One region of the Rhizobium centroccidentale genome, then DNA from elsewhere that is predicted to be linked to it. Evidence: predicted binding sites of a transcription regulator. Region 1 holds the regulator's gene; the other holds the start of a gene.
The links. Region 1 encodes PhoB, which activates phosphate uptake and scavenging genes when phosphate is short. Its sites were predicted from a motif close to TGTCATNNANCTGTCAT; they were not measured.

Region 1 (7,606 bases):
CAGGCCGTGCTCGTCGCAGATCTCACGCAGCCCGCGCAGGAATTCGTTGGTGGCGGGGCGGATGCCGCCCTCGCCCTGAACCGGCTCGATCAGGATCGCAGCCGTCGCGTCGGTGATGGCAGCACGCACGGCATCGAGATCACCGAACTCCACCTGATCGAAACCCGGTGCTTTAGGCCCAAAGCCCTCGATATACTTCTCCTGGCCACCGGCGGCGATCGTTGCGATGGTGCGGCCGTGGAAGGCGCCCTCGAAGGTGATGATGTGGAACTTCTCGGGATGCCCCTTGGCGAACTGATAGCGCCGCGCAGTCTTGATGGCGCACTCCAGCGCCTCCGCGCCCGAATTGGTGAAGAACACCTTGTCGGCGAAGGTCACTTCCGTCAGCCGCTTCGACAGCTTCTCCTGACCGGGCACCTCATAGAGGTTGGACAGGTGCCAGACCTTGTCGGCCTGGGCCTTCAATTCGGCAACGAGGTGCGGATGGGCGTGACCGAGCGAGTTGACCGCGACGCCGGCTGCGAAATCGAGGTAGCGTTCGCCATTTTCGGTGACCAGCCAGACGCCCTCGCCTCGCTCGAACCGTAGCGGAGCGCGCATGTAGGTGTCATAAAGCGGCGTGGTCTCGGCCATGGCCATATCTCCTGATCACAACTCTAAGGACCGATCGCTTCCATTTGATGAAACGGGTCCGAAAAAATCAAAAATGCCGCCTTGCGGCGGCCTGGGCACTATTGATGTTTTGCACCGCGATGTCAACAAAACTGGCGTTTTAGCAGGTGCGAGATAACGCTTGCGGGCAAAAGAGATAGGTTCGGCGGCGCCTATTGCAGAAATGCCACGCCTGGGCAGCAAGTTGGGGAAAACCTCGAAATCGATTCCTCAAGATTCTCGCGACTCTTGTCACGGAGTCAGCCTCACACTAGGTTAAAAAGCAATTGCTAGACTGCATGCGGCGGAACTAGTCACCACAATTTTAGAGCGTTTCGCGCCTCGTTCCCATGCGAGGCAATGGTGAGGGATTCTGCCATCGGAAACGCGACAGCGGAGACAGGGCATGAATTGGACAGACGAACGCGTCGAGAAGCTGAAAAAGCTATGGTCCGAAGGGTTGAGCGCCAGCCAGATCGCTGCGCAGCTCGGTGGCGTGAGCCGTAATGCCGTCATCGGCAAGGTGCACCGCCTGAACCTTCCCGGCCGAGCGAAGGCGGGCGGCACGGCAACCGCAGCGCGCACGCCGAAGCGCAGCGCAGCTGCACCCCGCGCCGCGACCTACGGATCGCGCGTTGCTACCCGCACGGTCGTCGCCCGCCAGCAGGGCGCAACCATGCTGAAGGAAGAGATCGAGATCGATTCCGTCAATGAAATCCAGTATCGGCCGGCATCGAACGTCGTCGTTCCGATCTCCCGCCGCCTCGGCCTGACGGAATTGACTGAGCGCACCTGCAAGTGGCCGGTCGGCGACCCGCTGAAGGACGACTTCCACTTCTGCGGCAATGACAGCCCGGATTCCTCGCCCTACTGCACCTATCATCAGCGCATGGCATACCAGCCGGTGCATGACCGCCGTCGTAACAACGGCTGAAAGTCACAGCAAGACAATGAGAAACGGGCCCTCGAGGCCCGTTTTTCTATTTCCGCCGCTATTTAAAGCACGTCACGATCTTTCAGATTCGCTTCCTATGCTTTAGGTTTTCCGTCTGGCGCATGTCGTTCTCGCAAAACCGCTACGCACTTTTGCGCGACATGCTTTAGTGATACCCGAGCGGCAAGCCGCTCAGGCTTCCATGGAATAGCCCGCGCCGCGAACGGTGCGGATGACATCCTGCATATTGGAGAAATTGAGCGCCTTGCGCAGGCGGCCGACATGGACGTCGACCGTGCGTTCGTCGACGTAGATATCGTGACCCCATACACCGTCGAGCAGCTGCGAACGCGAGAAGACGCGGCCCGGCGAGGACATCAGGAACTCCAGTAGGCGGAATTCCGTCGGCCCCAGTCGCACTTCGCGGCTCTTTCGATGGACGCGATGGGTTTCGCGATCCAGCTCGATATCGCCGCAGCGCAGCACCGTGGAGAGAACCTCCGGGCGGGCACGCCGCAGCATCGCCTTGACACGGGCCATCAGCTCCGGCGTCGAGAACGGCTTGACGACATAATCGTCCGCGCCGGTCGAAAGCCCGCGCACGCGCTCGCTTTCCTCGCCGCGGGCCGTCAGCATGATAATGGGCAGGCGCTCCGTCTCCGGCCGCATACGCAGCCGGCGGCAGAGCTCGATGCCCGATACGCCGGGGAGCATCCAGTCGAGGATCAGGAGATCGGGGATGCGCTCCTGGAGACGCAGCTCGGCCTCATCGCCTCTGAGGATCGTATCGACCTCGAAGCCTTCGGCCTCAAGATTGTAGCGCAGCAGAACGCTAAGCGCTTCCTCGTCTTCTACAACAGCAACTCTCGGAACCATGCGCCTATGGTCTCCTTTCTTCTCTTCCAGATTATTCCGTCACTGCGCCGACGGTATTGGCGGTATCATCCTTCGGGCGCTCGCCTTCCGGCTGCGCGCCCGTCGCCATGTAATAGATCGTCTCGGCGATGTTGGTGGCATGGTCGCCGATGCGCTCGATGTTCTTGGCGCAGAAAAGAAGATGCGTGCAGGTGGTGATGTTGCGCGGATCTTCCATCATGTAGGTCAGCATCTCGCGAAAGAGCGAGGTGTACATGGCGTCGATTTCTTCGTCGCGTTCGCGGATCGACACGGCCTTGTCGGGCGAGCGGGTCGCGTAGACATCCAGAACTTCCTTGAGCTGGCTCAGCGCCAGTTCGGAGAGATGCTCGATGCCGCGGGCGAGACGGCGCGGGACACCGGTGCCCTGCACGGCGATGACGCGCTTTGCGGTGTTCTTGCCGAGATCGCCGACGCGCTCCAGATCGGAGGCGATGCGGATCGAGCCCATGATTTCGCGCAGGTCGGCCGCCATCGGCTGACGGCGGGCGATGGTGACGATCGCCTTGTCGCCGACTTCGCGCTCGGCATGGTCAAGAACAACGTCGTCGGAGATGACCTTCTGGGCCAGGGCAGCGTCGCTGTTGACCAGCGCGCGTACGCTGTCGCTAACCATCTGCTCTGCCAGGCCGCCCATTTCAGCAATGCGGCGCGTCAGGAACTTCAGGTCTTCGTCATAGGCAGAGAGAATGTGAGTGGAGACCATTTTTCTATCCTCAAGGTGAACTGTGTGAAATGAGCCGCGCGCCTGACATCATCAACCAAAACGGCCCATGATGTAATCCTGCGTGCGGAAATCGTCGGGATTGGTGAACATCTTATCGGTGTCGTTCTCCTCGACCAGGTGGCCGAGATGGAACATTGCGGTACGCTGCGAGACGCGGGCTGCCTGCTGCATGGAATGCGTCACGATGACGATGGTGAAATTCTCCCGAAGCTCGTGGATGAGATCCTCGACCTTGGCGGTTGCGATCGGATCGAGCGCCGAGCACGGCTCGTCCATCAGGATGACCTCCGGGCTGACCGCGACGGCGCGGGCGATGCACAGACGCTGCTGCTGACCGCCCGACAGGCTCGTGCCGGCGTCATGGAGCCGATCCTTCACCTCACCCCAGAGACCGGCCTTCTGAAGACTGCTCTCGACGATATGCTCGAGATCGGCCTTTGAGCGATGCAGACCGTGGATGCGGGGACCGTAGGCGACGTTCTCATAGATGGACTTCGGAAACGGGTTGGGCTTCTGGAAGACCATGCCGACGCGGGCGCGCAACTCCACCACGTCGATGCTGTCGTCGTAGACATCCTGATCGTCGAGCGTGATCTTGCCGGTGACGCGGCAGGTCTCGATCGTATCGTTCATGCGGTTGAGGCAGCGCAGGAAGGTGGACTTGCCGCAACCGGAAGGGCCGATGAGAGCCGTGACCGTATTGGCGCGGATCTTCAGATTGACGTCGAAGAGCGCCCGCTTGTGGCCGTAATAGACCGAAACATCCTGGCCGATCATCTTGTAGGGGATCGTCGTCATCTTCTTGGCCAAGGCTCTTTCGCTGGCGGCTTCCGTCATCATGTTCATTTCGTGCGCCCTCCCTTACCAGCGACGCTCGAAGCGGCGGCGCAGCAGGATGGCGCCGATGTTCATCGCGACGAGGAAGAAGAGAAGCACAATGATGGCGCCGGATGTCCTTTCGACGAACGCCCGCTCGGCTTCGCTCGCCCACATGTAGATCTGCACCGGCAGCGCCGTCGAAGGATCGAGCGGCGATGCCGGATAGTTGGCAACGAAGGCGACCATGCCGATCAGAAGCAATGGCGCGGTCTCGCCAAGCGCATGGGCAAGCCCCAGGATCGTGCCTGTCAGAATGCCGGGCATCGCAAGCGGCAACACATGATGGAAGACCATCTGCATGCGCGATGCACCAAGCCCGAGCGCCGCGCTGCGGATCGACGGCGGCACGGCCCGCAGCGCCGAGCGTGTGGCGATAATGATCATCGGCAGCGTCATCAGGCTCAGCACGAGACCGCCGACCAGCGAGGCCGAGCGCGGCAGACCCATCATGTTGATGAAGACCGAGAGGCCCAGCAGGCCATAGACGATCGAAGGGACGGCGGCGAGATTGTTGATATTGACCTCGATCAGATCCGTCAACCGGTTCTTCGGCGCGAACTCCTCCAGATAGATCGAGGCGGCAACGCCGACCGGCAAGGCAAGCACGAGAACGGTCAGCATCAGGTAGAACGAGCCGATCAGAGCGACGCCGAGTCCGGCGGCTTCGGGCCGGCTCGAATTGCCCCACAGGAAGAGACCGCTGTTGAAGGCCTTGTAAAGCGCACCGCTTTCGCTGAGTTGCTTCATCCAGGCGACCTGGCGGTCGGATATCTTGCGATCCTTCTCATCGACTGTCAGATCGATTTGGCCCTTGTTGGCGGAATCGATATTGGCGCTGGCGAGGAACGTGACCTTCTGCGTCGCCCCTATGATCGAAGGATTGGCGACGACCTTGTCACGCAGTGCGATCCTGGCGCCGTCCGACACCATCGCCGTCGCCTCGCGAACGAGCGCGCGATTGGCCGGATCGATGCCAAGCGCCTTTACAAGCGCATCGCGCACGAGAACCGGATAGTTGGCTGCGATCAGCACCTTCGGATCGCCGGAGCGCTTGGCTGCGGGGTCGATCACCTTCTCGGTGAATTCGATAGGCAGGGTGATCGAGGTCTGAACGAAGGCGGTATAGCCAGTGCGGACCACGGTCGAGACCAGGATGATCAGGAAGATGAGACCGAAGATGACGGCGGTAATCCCATAGGCGCGGAAGCGGCGTTCGGCGGCATAGCGTTTTTTGATACCGATATCGCGGCGCACGGGCACACCCGGCGTCAACCCGCGCGGCATGTTGAGCTGAGAGGAGGATACGACGCCGCTCATTCGTATTGCTCCCTGTATCGACGGACGATGTAGAGCGCGTAGACGTTGAGGCAGAGTGTCAGGCAGAACAGCGTGATGCCGAGAGCGAAGGCGACGAGCGTCTGCGGCGAGGTGAACTCCAGATCGCCGGTCAGCTGGTTGACGATCTTCACCGTGACGGTCGTCATCGGCTCGAAGGGATCGAACTGCATGCGCGCGGCAACGCCTGCTGCCAGCACCACGATCATGGTTTCACCGATCGCCCGCGACGCAGTCATCAGCAGCGCGCCGACGATGCCGGGAAGAGCGGCCGGCAGGAGCACGCGCTTGACCGTTTCCGACCGCGTGGCGCCAAGCCCGAGCGAACCGTCGCGCAGCGAACGCGGCACCGCCATGATGATGTCGTCCGACAGCGACGAAACGTAAGGGATGAGCATCACGCCCATGACAAAGCCGGCGGTCAAAACGCTCTGCGCCTCGATGAAGCTTCTGTAGTTTCCGGTCATCAGCCCGTCGATCTCGGCGGAGATATCGCGCAGGAAGGGGCCGACTGTGACAAGGGCGAAGAAGCCGTAGACGATCGTGGGAATGCCGGCCAAAACCTCCAGCATCGGCTTGGCGATGGAGCGGACGCGAGCCGAGGCATATTCGGCCATGTAGATCGCAGCAAACAGACCGATGGGCACGGCGAAGAGCATGGCCACGAGCCCGATATAAATCGTGCCCGCCAGCAATGGGATCAGGCCGAAGGTGCCTGAGGTCTGAGCGCCGGCGCTGGTGAAGCGCGGGTCCCAGACGGTTCCGAAGAAGAACTCGCTCGCTGGCACCATGCCGAAGAAGCGTGCGGCTTCCGAAAGCATGGAAACGACGATGCCGACCGTCGTCAGCACTGCGATAGAGGAAGCGACGATCAGTGCGCCGAGAATGACCTGTTCCACACGATTGCGGGCTCGAAAGCGCGGGGCAATGGCGCGCAGACCGTAGACCGCGCAGAGCAGCGACAGGACGATCGCCGCCGCCGACATCACCAACCGGCTCACTTCACGCATGCCGTTATACTTGTTGGCGGCATCGATCATGTAGCCAGTGGGGCGAACGGCGAGCGGAACTCCCTTCTGCGCCAGCAGCAACTGCAGATCGGCCTTGCCGCCTGCGACGTCGGCAAGCTCCCGGCTGTCGAGCAGGCGCATGCCGCGGGCGATGCTGCGCACCATGCCGTAGCTGAGATTGAGTTCAGCCGGCGGCAGAGACTGAACCTCGTCGGGAAAGGATTTGGTCACCAGGCGGTCGATGACGATGGGAGTGACGATCAGCCAGGCGCAAACGAGCGCCAAGGGCGGAAGTACAGCCCAGATAGCGGCATAGGCACCGTGATAGCCGAGGCGGGAATGCATTGACGAGGGCCAGCCGCCCGACAGCGCAGCCGCCCTCACCCGCCCCAGCACGAAAGCGGAGGCGCCGAAGACCGACAAGCAGAGCAGCAGCAGCGATACACTCATTCCCGTTCCCCGGCGAACCTCGGCGCAGCGGAAAGCCGCACCGGTGCCCGACCCTTCAGCACTTACATGATCTTCCCGCCCGCAAAATCCCTGCGGATCTGGTCGCGCTCAGCATCCGGTGCCGGCACGAGGCCATATTCCGCGAGCGGGCCGTCCGGTCCGATCATCTGATCGCTCGTGAAGAAATCGACATATTCCTTGAGCCCCGGGATGACACCCAGATGGGCTTTCTTGACGTAGAAGAACAGCGGCCGCGATACCGGATAGGTGCCGTCGGCGATCGTCTGGCCCGAGGGCACGATGCCGCTGACGGTGGCGACCTTCAGCTTGTCCGCGTTGTTCTGAAAGAAATACAGGCCGAACACGCCGATGCCATGCTTGTTGGCATTGATGCGAGCCAGCGTCTCTGGATAGTCGCCGTCGATATCGACCGCAACGCCATCCTTGCGCACGGCAATGCATTTCTTGGCCTGCTGAGCGGCATCGGAGACTGCTGCCTTGATGACATCGGCCGCGCTGGAAGCCTTGCAGCCGGCGGCAAGCACCTTCTCTTCGAAGACTTCACGCGTGCCGTGCTTCTCACCCGGGATATAGGCGGCGATTTCAAAATCCGGCAGCGACGGATTGATCTCAGACCACTTCTTGTAGGGGTTGGCGACGAGCTTGCCATCGACGACCACTTCGGCAGCAAGTGCCTTGTAGAGA
Region 2 (7,606 bases), on a different contig from region 1:
AGCGACCAGCACGGCCACGACGGCGAGTTCGTAGCGATTTTCGAAAGCGAGGCGAATGCCCGTCAGACCCGAGCAGATTGCCAGCACGGTGATCATGTTCGGCACGATCAGCCGCAACGGAATTTCCCGGAGACGCGGTCCGCGCGCTTCGTCGTTGGGCCCGTGCGGCTCGAAAGGCGGAAAAGGCGTCTTCATCTCGCTCGTATTCCTACACTTCAGCTACGGCGGCTAATGGTTGCGCCTTTGGCCGAACCGAATTCGGCAATGACGGTTTCACCGGCGATCGCCCGCTGGCCGACGGCAACGCGCGGCGAAGCACCTTCCGGCAGGAAGACATCGAGGCGCGAGCCGAAGCGGATGAGACCGATGCGCTCGCCGGCATCCAGCGGCTCGTTCGGATGGACGAAGCAAAGAATGCGGCGGGCAACGAGGCCGGCAATCTGCACGACGCCGATTTCGCCATGCTTTGTTTCGATGACAAGGCCGTTGCGTTCATTCTGTTCGCTGGCCTTGTCGAGTTCGGCATTGAGGAAGCTGCCCTGGCGATAGGCGACGTTTGTGATGCGGCCGCGCATCGGCGAACGGTTCACATGGCAATCGAAGACGTTCATGAAGATCGAGATGCGCAGCATCGGCTGGCTGCCGAGGTTGAGCTCGGCCGGCGGCGTCACCATTTGCACGCTCGAAACCTTGCCGTCTGCCGGCGATATCGTCAGATCATCGTCCTGAGGTGTCATGCGTTCGGGATCGCGGAAGAAATAGGCGCACCACAGCGTCAGGATCAGGCCGATCCAGAAGAGCGGCTTGAAGATCCAACCGAGCACCAGCGACGCGACGAAGAAGCCTGCAACGAAGGGATAGCCCTCCTTGTGTACGGGAACGATGACATTGCGTACGCTGTTCATCAAGCTCATCTATGGCCTACTCCGTTAGGGCATTCCCGTCAGGAACCGACTTTCGGTCCTCGACAAGATCATGCCAGTCAAAAGAATGAGAACAAGATAAGCGGTCTTGCTCTGAATACCAGTCGAGCGTGACTACAGGCAAACTCTGTCATGGGCAATGGTTTCGCGCGCTCGTCCTCAATGCAATCCGCGTCGAGCAAGATGCCAACGTTCCCCTGACTTGAAAAGTGCGGCCTGTGGAAACCCGTGTGGGACGCAATGAAAAGGCCGCCGATGGCGGCGGCCTCCTGTGTACTGCGTCGGCCGATCGGAAATCAGAGGCCGAGAGCGGCGCGCAGTTCAGCCTTGGCGCCCTCATACTCGGTCTTGTAGTCCTCATGCGTCATGATGGTTTCGGCGATGACGGTGCCTGCAATGCGGCCGGCTTCGATATCGGAAGCATAGTGGATGCCGCCGACGATACGATTATGGCCGTATTCCCAGGCGCGAGCCATGATGGCGGCGCGCTTTTCCGGCACCATGTTGGCAAGCACGATGCCCATCAGCGTGCCGACCGTGGTGTGGCCGGACGGATAGGAGCCGGACTTGGAGAGCGGTACGATCGGCTTGACCAGATCGCTGTAGAGATGCGGGCGCGGGCGCTTCCAGACATCCTTGGCCGGATCGACGACGGCGCCTTCAGTCTCGACGACGCGATCGAAGAAGGCCGAGAACTTCGGCAGATTTTCCTTGGTGAATTTCGGATTGTCGATGACGTCTGAGAAGCGCCAGACGTTCTCTTCGGCGTCCGCCACGGCGCGAGCCGCCATTTCCGGCGTGCGGGTCACCTGGATCGTCAGGATTTCGCCGAGTTCCGCCTTCATCTGCGCGGAATCATTGGCGGGCGGCGGCGGCAGCAGATCGAGGAGGTTGATCTCCTTGGCATCGGCGAAAGGCTTGGCATCCTCGGCGAAAACCGGCGAGGCCAGGCCGACAACGAGCAACAGGCTTAAAGCTTTGGCAAAAGTACGCATTTGGGGGGCTCCGTTGAAAAAGACCCTCGTACCTAGCAAGCTGTCATCTCAGTCTCGTGACAACAATCGGTGCATAACCGCCGCGTTCCCCCGCTTGCCATCGAGGCGCAGAATGCAACGTCTCTCGGGCTTTCTCACTTTGCCGGTGCCAGCCGGTCGATAACGCCCAGATCGTCGCTCTCACGCACTTGCTTCAGATGCTCCTCGGCCTGCGTCGCCTCGCGCTGGCGGTTCCACATGGAGGCGTAGAGGCCGTTTCGCGCCAGAAGATCGGCATGTGTGCCACGCTCGGCGATGACGCCGCTTTTCAGCACGATGATCTCATCCGCGCCGATGACGGTCGACAGCCGATGCGCGATGACGAGCGTCGTGCGGTTCTTGGAGACGACGTCGAGGGCGGCCTGTATTTCGCGCTCGGTCGTCGTATCGAGCGCCGAGGTCGCCTCGTCGAGGATCAGAACCGGCGGCGATTTGAGAACGGTGCGCGCGATCGCCACGCGCTGTTTCTCGCCGCCGGACAATTTAAGACCGCGTTCGCCGACCTTGGTCTCGAAACCTTCAGGCAGCTGACGGATGAAATCGCCGATCTGGGCGATCTCCGCTGCTCCAGTCACTTCCGTTTCGCTCGCGCCCGGCCGGCCATAGCGGATGTTGTAGGCGATGGTGTCGTTGAAGAGCACGGTATCCTGCGGCACCATGCCGATGACCTTGCGCAGGCTTTTCTGCGTGACGGTTCGCAAATCCTGGCCGTCAATGGTGATCGTGCCGCTCTGCACATCATAGAAACGATAGAGCAGGCGCGACAGCGTCGATTTCCCGGCGCCCGAAGGCCCGACGACGGCGACCGTCTTGCCGGCCGGCACCTCGAAGGAGATGCCCTTCAGGATGGGTCGCGCCGGATCATAGGCGAAATGCACGTCCTTGAACGCGATCGCGCCATTGCCGATGACGAGCTCTTTGGCATCAGGTGCATCGACCACCTCCGGCTGGACTTCGAGCAGGTCGAACATTTCCTCGATATCGGTCAGGCCCTGGCGTATTTCGCGATAGACGAAGCCGATGAAGTTGAGCGGCACGGAGAGCTGCAGCAGCATGGCGTTGATGAAGACGAAATCGCCAACCGTGTGTTGGCCGTTGAGGACCGACCAGCCGGACATGACCATCATCACTGTCGTGCCGAGGCCAAAGATCAAACCTTGGCCGAAGTTCAGCCAGCCAAGTGACGTCCAGACGCTGGTGGCTGCCTTTTCATATCGCTCCATCGATTGATCGAAGCGTCTGGCTTCCATCTCCTCGTTGCCGAAATATTTGACCGTCTCGAAGTTCAGCAGCGAATCGATCGCTTTGGTGTTGGCATCGGTGTCGCTGTTGTTCATCGTCCGGCGGATGGAGATGCGCCAGTCGCTCGCCTTGACGGTGAACCAGATGTAGAGCCAGACCGTGACAGCCGTGACCGCGAGATAGGAAAAGCCATAGCCGCGCCAGAAGATGATGGCGGTCAGCAGGAATTCGATGAAGGTCGGAAAGGTGTTGAGGATCGTGAAGCGGACGATCGTCTCGATGCCCTTCGTGCCGCGCTCGATGATGCGCGAGAGGCCGCCTGTCTTGCGCTCCAGATGGAAACGCAGCGAGAGCTCGTGCATGTGCACGAAGGTCCTGTAGGCGAGCTGGCGCACCGCATATTGGCCGACGCTTGCAAACAGGGCATCGCGCAGCTGGTTGAGGCCGAGCTGGATCAGGCGTGTCGCGTTCGTGGCGATGATCAAGGCGATAGCGCCGACGAGGAACGCAGGCAGTATGCCTTGCATGTCGAGCTTGCCGTTCAGCGCATCGACGGACCATTTGAAGAAGTAGGGGACCAGCAGCAGGAAGAATTTCGAGACCAGCAGGAAAACGGTCGCCCAGACCACCCGCATCTTCAGATCCATGCGCCCGCTCGGCCACATATAGGGCCAGAGATTGACGATGGTGTTCAATGGATTGCTGGAATCCGCCGATATGGTTTTCTTCTGGCCTGCCATGTCCGTCTCCGGCGAATGATTGGGCAGCCGGGCGTGACAGTCTTTGCACAGCCGACTGGCAAGCCTTCATAGCCAAGACATGGCCATTACGCGAAGGCTATGGGGGTCGGGCGACGCTTATACTATTTTCATACCGTATAAAAGCAGCGGCCAGTCGCTGATGAGCCTGGCCGCGGCCAATGTTCACGATGGACGGTCGTTGCCGCTAGAGATGCTCACCCGAAAGCCGCTTGCGATGAAGCTCCTCGGCATTCGGCAATGCGTCCTTTGGCAGGCCGAAGACCTGTCCCGGCAGGATCCGGTCCGGATTGTTGATCTGGTCCTCGTTGGCCAGATAGATGGTTGTATAGCGCACACCCGCACCGTAGATGCGGCGCGAGATCTGCCACAGCGTATCGCCGCGACGGATGATGACGGCATTGGTGTCCTGCGACAGCGGTGCCTGCTCGATCGTCTTCGGGCCGCTGTCGTTGGATGAGACCTCTGTGTTCGGCTGTGCCGGTGCCGTCTGAACAGGCTCCGTGATAACAGCGATCATCTGTTCGAGCCCAGGCAGCGCCGCGCCGACCGATTTCGGATCTTTCGGCAAAGCCACCAAGGTGGCAAGCGCCCTGGAGGCCGCGCTTGAAGCGTCGGCCGCAGCCTTTTTCAGCATAGCACTGGCGCTGATGGTCGGCCGGAATTCCGACAGCGACTTGAGCGCTATTTCCGTGCCGGAGCGGGCGGCTGCGAGCTGTTCTGCATTCGGCTGCTTGCCGTCGGTAAAGAGGCCCTTGAGCAGCGCAAAAGCTTTGCCAGCGTCTTCCTTGAGCTTGGTAAGCTCACCCTCGTCAAGCGGTACCATGTTTGCCATGGTCGCCTGCGCCTGACCATTGGCGGCGGCGGGTGTCTGCGCCGCGACCGTCACCTGATTGCCTTCGGGGCGCGTGAAGTTGACGCTGGTCCGCACCACCACTTTGCCGGCTCCATCGAGTACATCGACGCGGATTTTGTGATCGCCGACAGCAAGAGGCATGGGTCCGTCTACGACGAAGTGACCGTCTGCACCCGCGACGTTCTCACCGATCAGCTTGTCGTCGGCATAGGCACGGACTTTTGCATTTGGCTTCGTGGTGCCGGCAACGAAGATATGGTTGTTTTCGATCTCCACCGCGTTGACCATGACGTCTTGATCCGCCTCCACCTTCGCTGCGGGCGGTGTTGCCGCGCCTGCCGCAGGATTGGCGGATGCGATCGCTGTACCATCCTGTTGCGGCTTGGCATCTGCCGTGGCTGCCGGCTTATCCGTCGCTTTGGCCTGTGCGTCGGCTGCCGACGCGTCCTGTTCGCCGGCGGTCACGCGGCCCTGCTTGGCGGAAGGCGCGGTGATGATGCGGCTTGCAGCGCCTGGCTTCGACACCATCGCAAGGACCTGGGTGGAATTGTCCTTCGGCACGGAGACGGTGGCGACTTCCTCGGAATTGACGGCCTTGCCGTCCTTGCCGGTGGCGCGCAGTACCAGTTCGTGGTCTCCAGGTGGCAGCGGATTGTCGAGTACGGCGGCAAAGTCGCCGCTCGGGCCGACATTGATCGTCGTGACGACCTTTTCGCCGTCGACGATTTCCAGCTTGGCATTTGGCTCGGCCGAACCGGCGATAACCGTCGAGCCATCCGGCTCGACGCGCAACACGTCGAATGACGGTACGCGAGGATTGGCAGCCGCGTCGGTCTCGGGCGCCTGTTTGCCTGTCAACGCTGCGAAAGCCTTGTCGATCGCCACACTGGCTTCGGCTGGGTTTTCCGGAAGAGATTGGATGATGGCGAGCGCCTTGCCTGCACCGTCCTGCGCTTTCTTAACGAGTCCCGTCGTCGTTGCGTCGATCCCTTCGGGGAGCGCGAAGCCGACGATCGGTTGCAGCGCGGTAATCGCTTTCGTCTTCGCAGCCGTGAAGGCATCCTGGGCCGGTGCATTGCCGTCCTTGAAGAGTGCCTTCAAATCGGCCAGCGAAGCGGTCGCCGCGCCCGTCAGGTCGGTCAGCTTCTTCGCGAGGTCTGCAGTATTGACGGCGGTCGATGCGGCATTCTGCGTGGCCTTGGTCGCGCTCTCGGCGGTCTCGCCGGCCTTTTGCGCGTTTTGGTCGATGGTATTCTTCACCGCGTTGCCGGCCTGATTGACAACATTGCCGATCGGAGTCTTGTCGCCGTTGATGCGTGGCATCACGAAAAAGACCATCAACAAGGTCGCCACTGCCAATACCAACAGAGCCAGCCAACCGGCACGGTTCTTCATCATCATTCATCTCCACGCGGCGAAGTCGTCGCAACTCCTGAAATTGCTAGCGATTTCGCCTGCTTTTACAAGCTTTCTAAGCCATTTTCGCATGTCCCGGCACAAGTTTTCCTTTGAAAAATCTTGACTGAGCATCTGCAGCATAGTTGTTTGCATTCATGACCGACGATTCCACGCCAATTCGAACCATTTGCGTCTATTGCGGCTCGCGGCCGGGGCGCGATCCGTCCCACATGGCTGCCGGCCGCGAACTGGGCAAAAGCATTGCCGAAAACGGCCTGCGTTTGATCTATGGCGGCGGAACGAAGGGCATCATGGGCGCTGTCGCGAGCGGCGTGCTGTCGCACGGCGGTCAGGTCACCGGCATCATTCCGGAATTTCTGGTCGATATGGAAGCGACGCGCCATTCGCTCGGTCAACTCGACGAACTCATCATAACGCCTGATATGCATGCGCGCAAACACGGCATGTTCGAGCGCGCCGACGCCTTCGTGGCATTGCCGGGCGGCATCGGCACCTTGGAAGAGATCGTCGAGATCATGACCTGGGGTCAGCTCGGCCGTCACGAAAAGCCGATGGTCTTCGCCAATATCAATGGTTTCTGGGACCCGATGATGGAGCTTATCCGCCATATGACGGAAGAAGGTTTCGTCCATACCGCCCATCGCGTCCAGCCTCTCGTCATCGACAAGATCGCCGATATCATTCCGGCCATCCGCAAACACGCCGCCGAGACGCATGGCGACCGCGGCGGCGAAGAGGCCGTCATTTCCAAGCTTTGATTGGGGATCTGCTAACCAGGCCCGCTGGTTAGCCTCCTCTGCTCTGACGCAGCATCGACCAGCTGTAGAGCACGAGACCGGCCCAGATCAGCGAAAATGCAACGAGCTGCGTCGTTCCGAAGGGTTCCTTGAACAGAAAGACGGCGATCAGGAAGACCATGGTCGGCACGATATACTGCATAATGCCGATGGTCGACATTCTCAGAAGCTTCGCGCCATTGGCGAAGATCATCAGCGGAAGCGCCGTCACGAGTCCGCAGCCGAGCAGAAGCGCCGTATCCGAAATGCCGGTCTGGTAAAAGTGGCCTTCGCCGCGCGCTTCCAGATAGAGGATGTAAAATGCTGCCGGGATGCAGAGCAGCAGCACCTCGATGAAGAAGCCCTGATTGGCTCCCACAGGCAGGGTCTTGCGGAAAAAGGCATAGAAGCCCCAGGAGAAGGTCAGTGACAACGCGACCCAGGGCAGGGTGCCGGCTTTCACCGTCAGGATGATGACGGCGGCGGCTGCAAGGCAGATCGCGACGATCTGCGTCGGCGCAAGCTTTTCCTTGAGCAGGATGGCGCCGAGCGCAATGCTGAATAGCGGATTGATGAAGTAGCCGAGGGCAGCATCGAG

Region 2: a site for PhoB is predicted at 1,960-1,976, ahead of PH562_RS13040 (acid phosphatase). Genes of this name have one in related genera too.

The regions. Positions count from the first base shown of each region.
Region 1 covers NZ_JAQJCG010000016.1:98,694-106,299, forward strand. The annotation lists gene PH562_RS20620 (aspartate aminotransferase family protein) at 1-633, opposite strand, end outside; gene PH562_RS20625 (GcrA family cell cycle regulator) at 1,058-1,585, shown strand; gene phoB (phosphate regulon transcriptional regulator PhoB) at 1,778-2,461, opposite strand; gene phoU (phosphate signaling complex protein PhoU) at 2,493-3,206, opposite strand; gene pstB (phosphate ABC transporter ATP-binding protein PstB) at 3,258-4,073, opposite strand; gene pstA (phosphate ABC transporter permease PstA) at 4,089-5,390, opposite strand; gene pstC (phosphate ABC transporter permease subunit PstC) at 5,420-6,901, opposite strand; gene PH562_RS20655 (substrate-binding domain-containing protein) at 6,964-7,606, opposite strand, start outside.
Region 2 covers NZ_JAQJCG010000008.1:114,440-122,045, reverse strand. The annotation lists gene pssA (CDP-diacylglycerol--serine O-phosphatidyltransferase) at 1-195, opposite strand, end outside; gene PH562_RS13045 (phosphatidylserine decarboxylase) at 216-914, opposite strand; gene PH562_RS13040 (acid phosphatase) at 1,220-1,918, opposite strand; gene PH562_RS13035 (ABCB family ABC transporter ATP-binding protein/permease) at 2,053-3,939, opposite strand; gene PH562_RS13030 (LysM peptidoglycan-binding domain-containing protein) at 4,145-6,211, opposite strand; gene PH562_RS13025 (LOG family protein) at 6,367-6,990, shown strand; gene rarD (EamA family transporter RarD) at 7,019-7,606, opposite strand, start outside.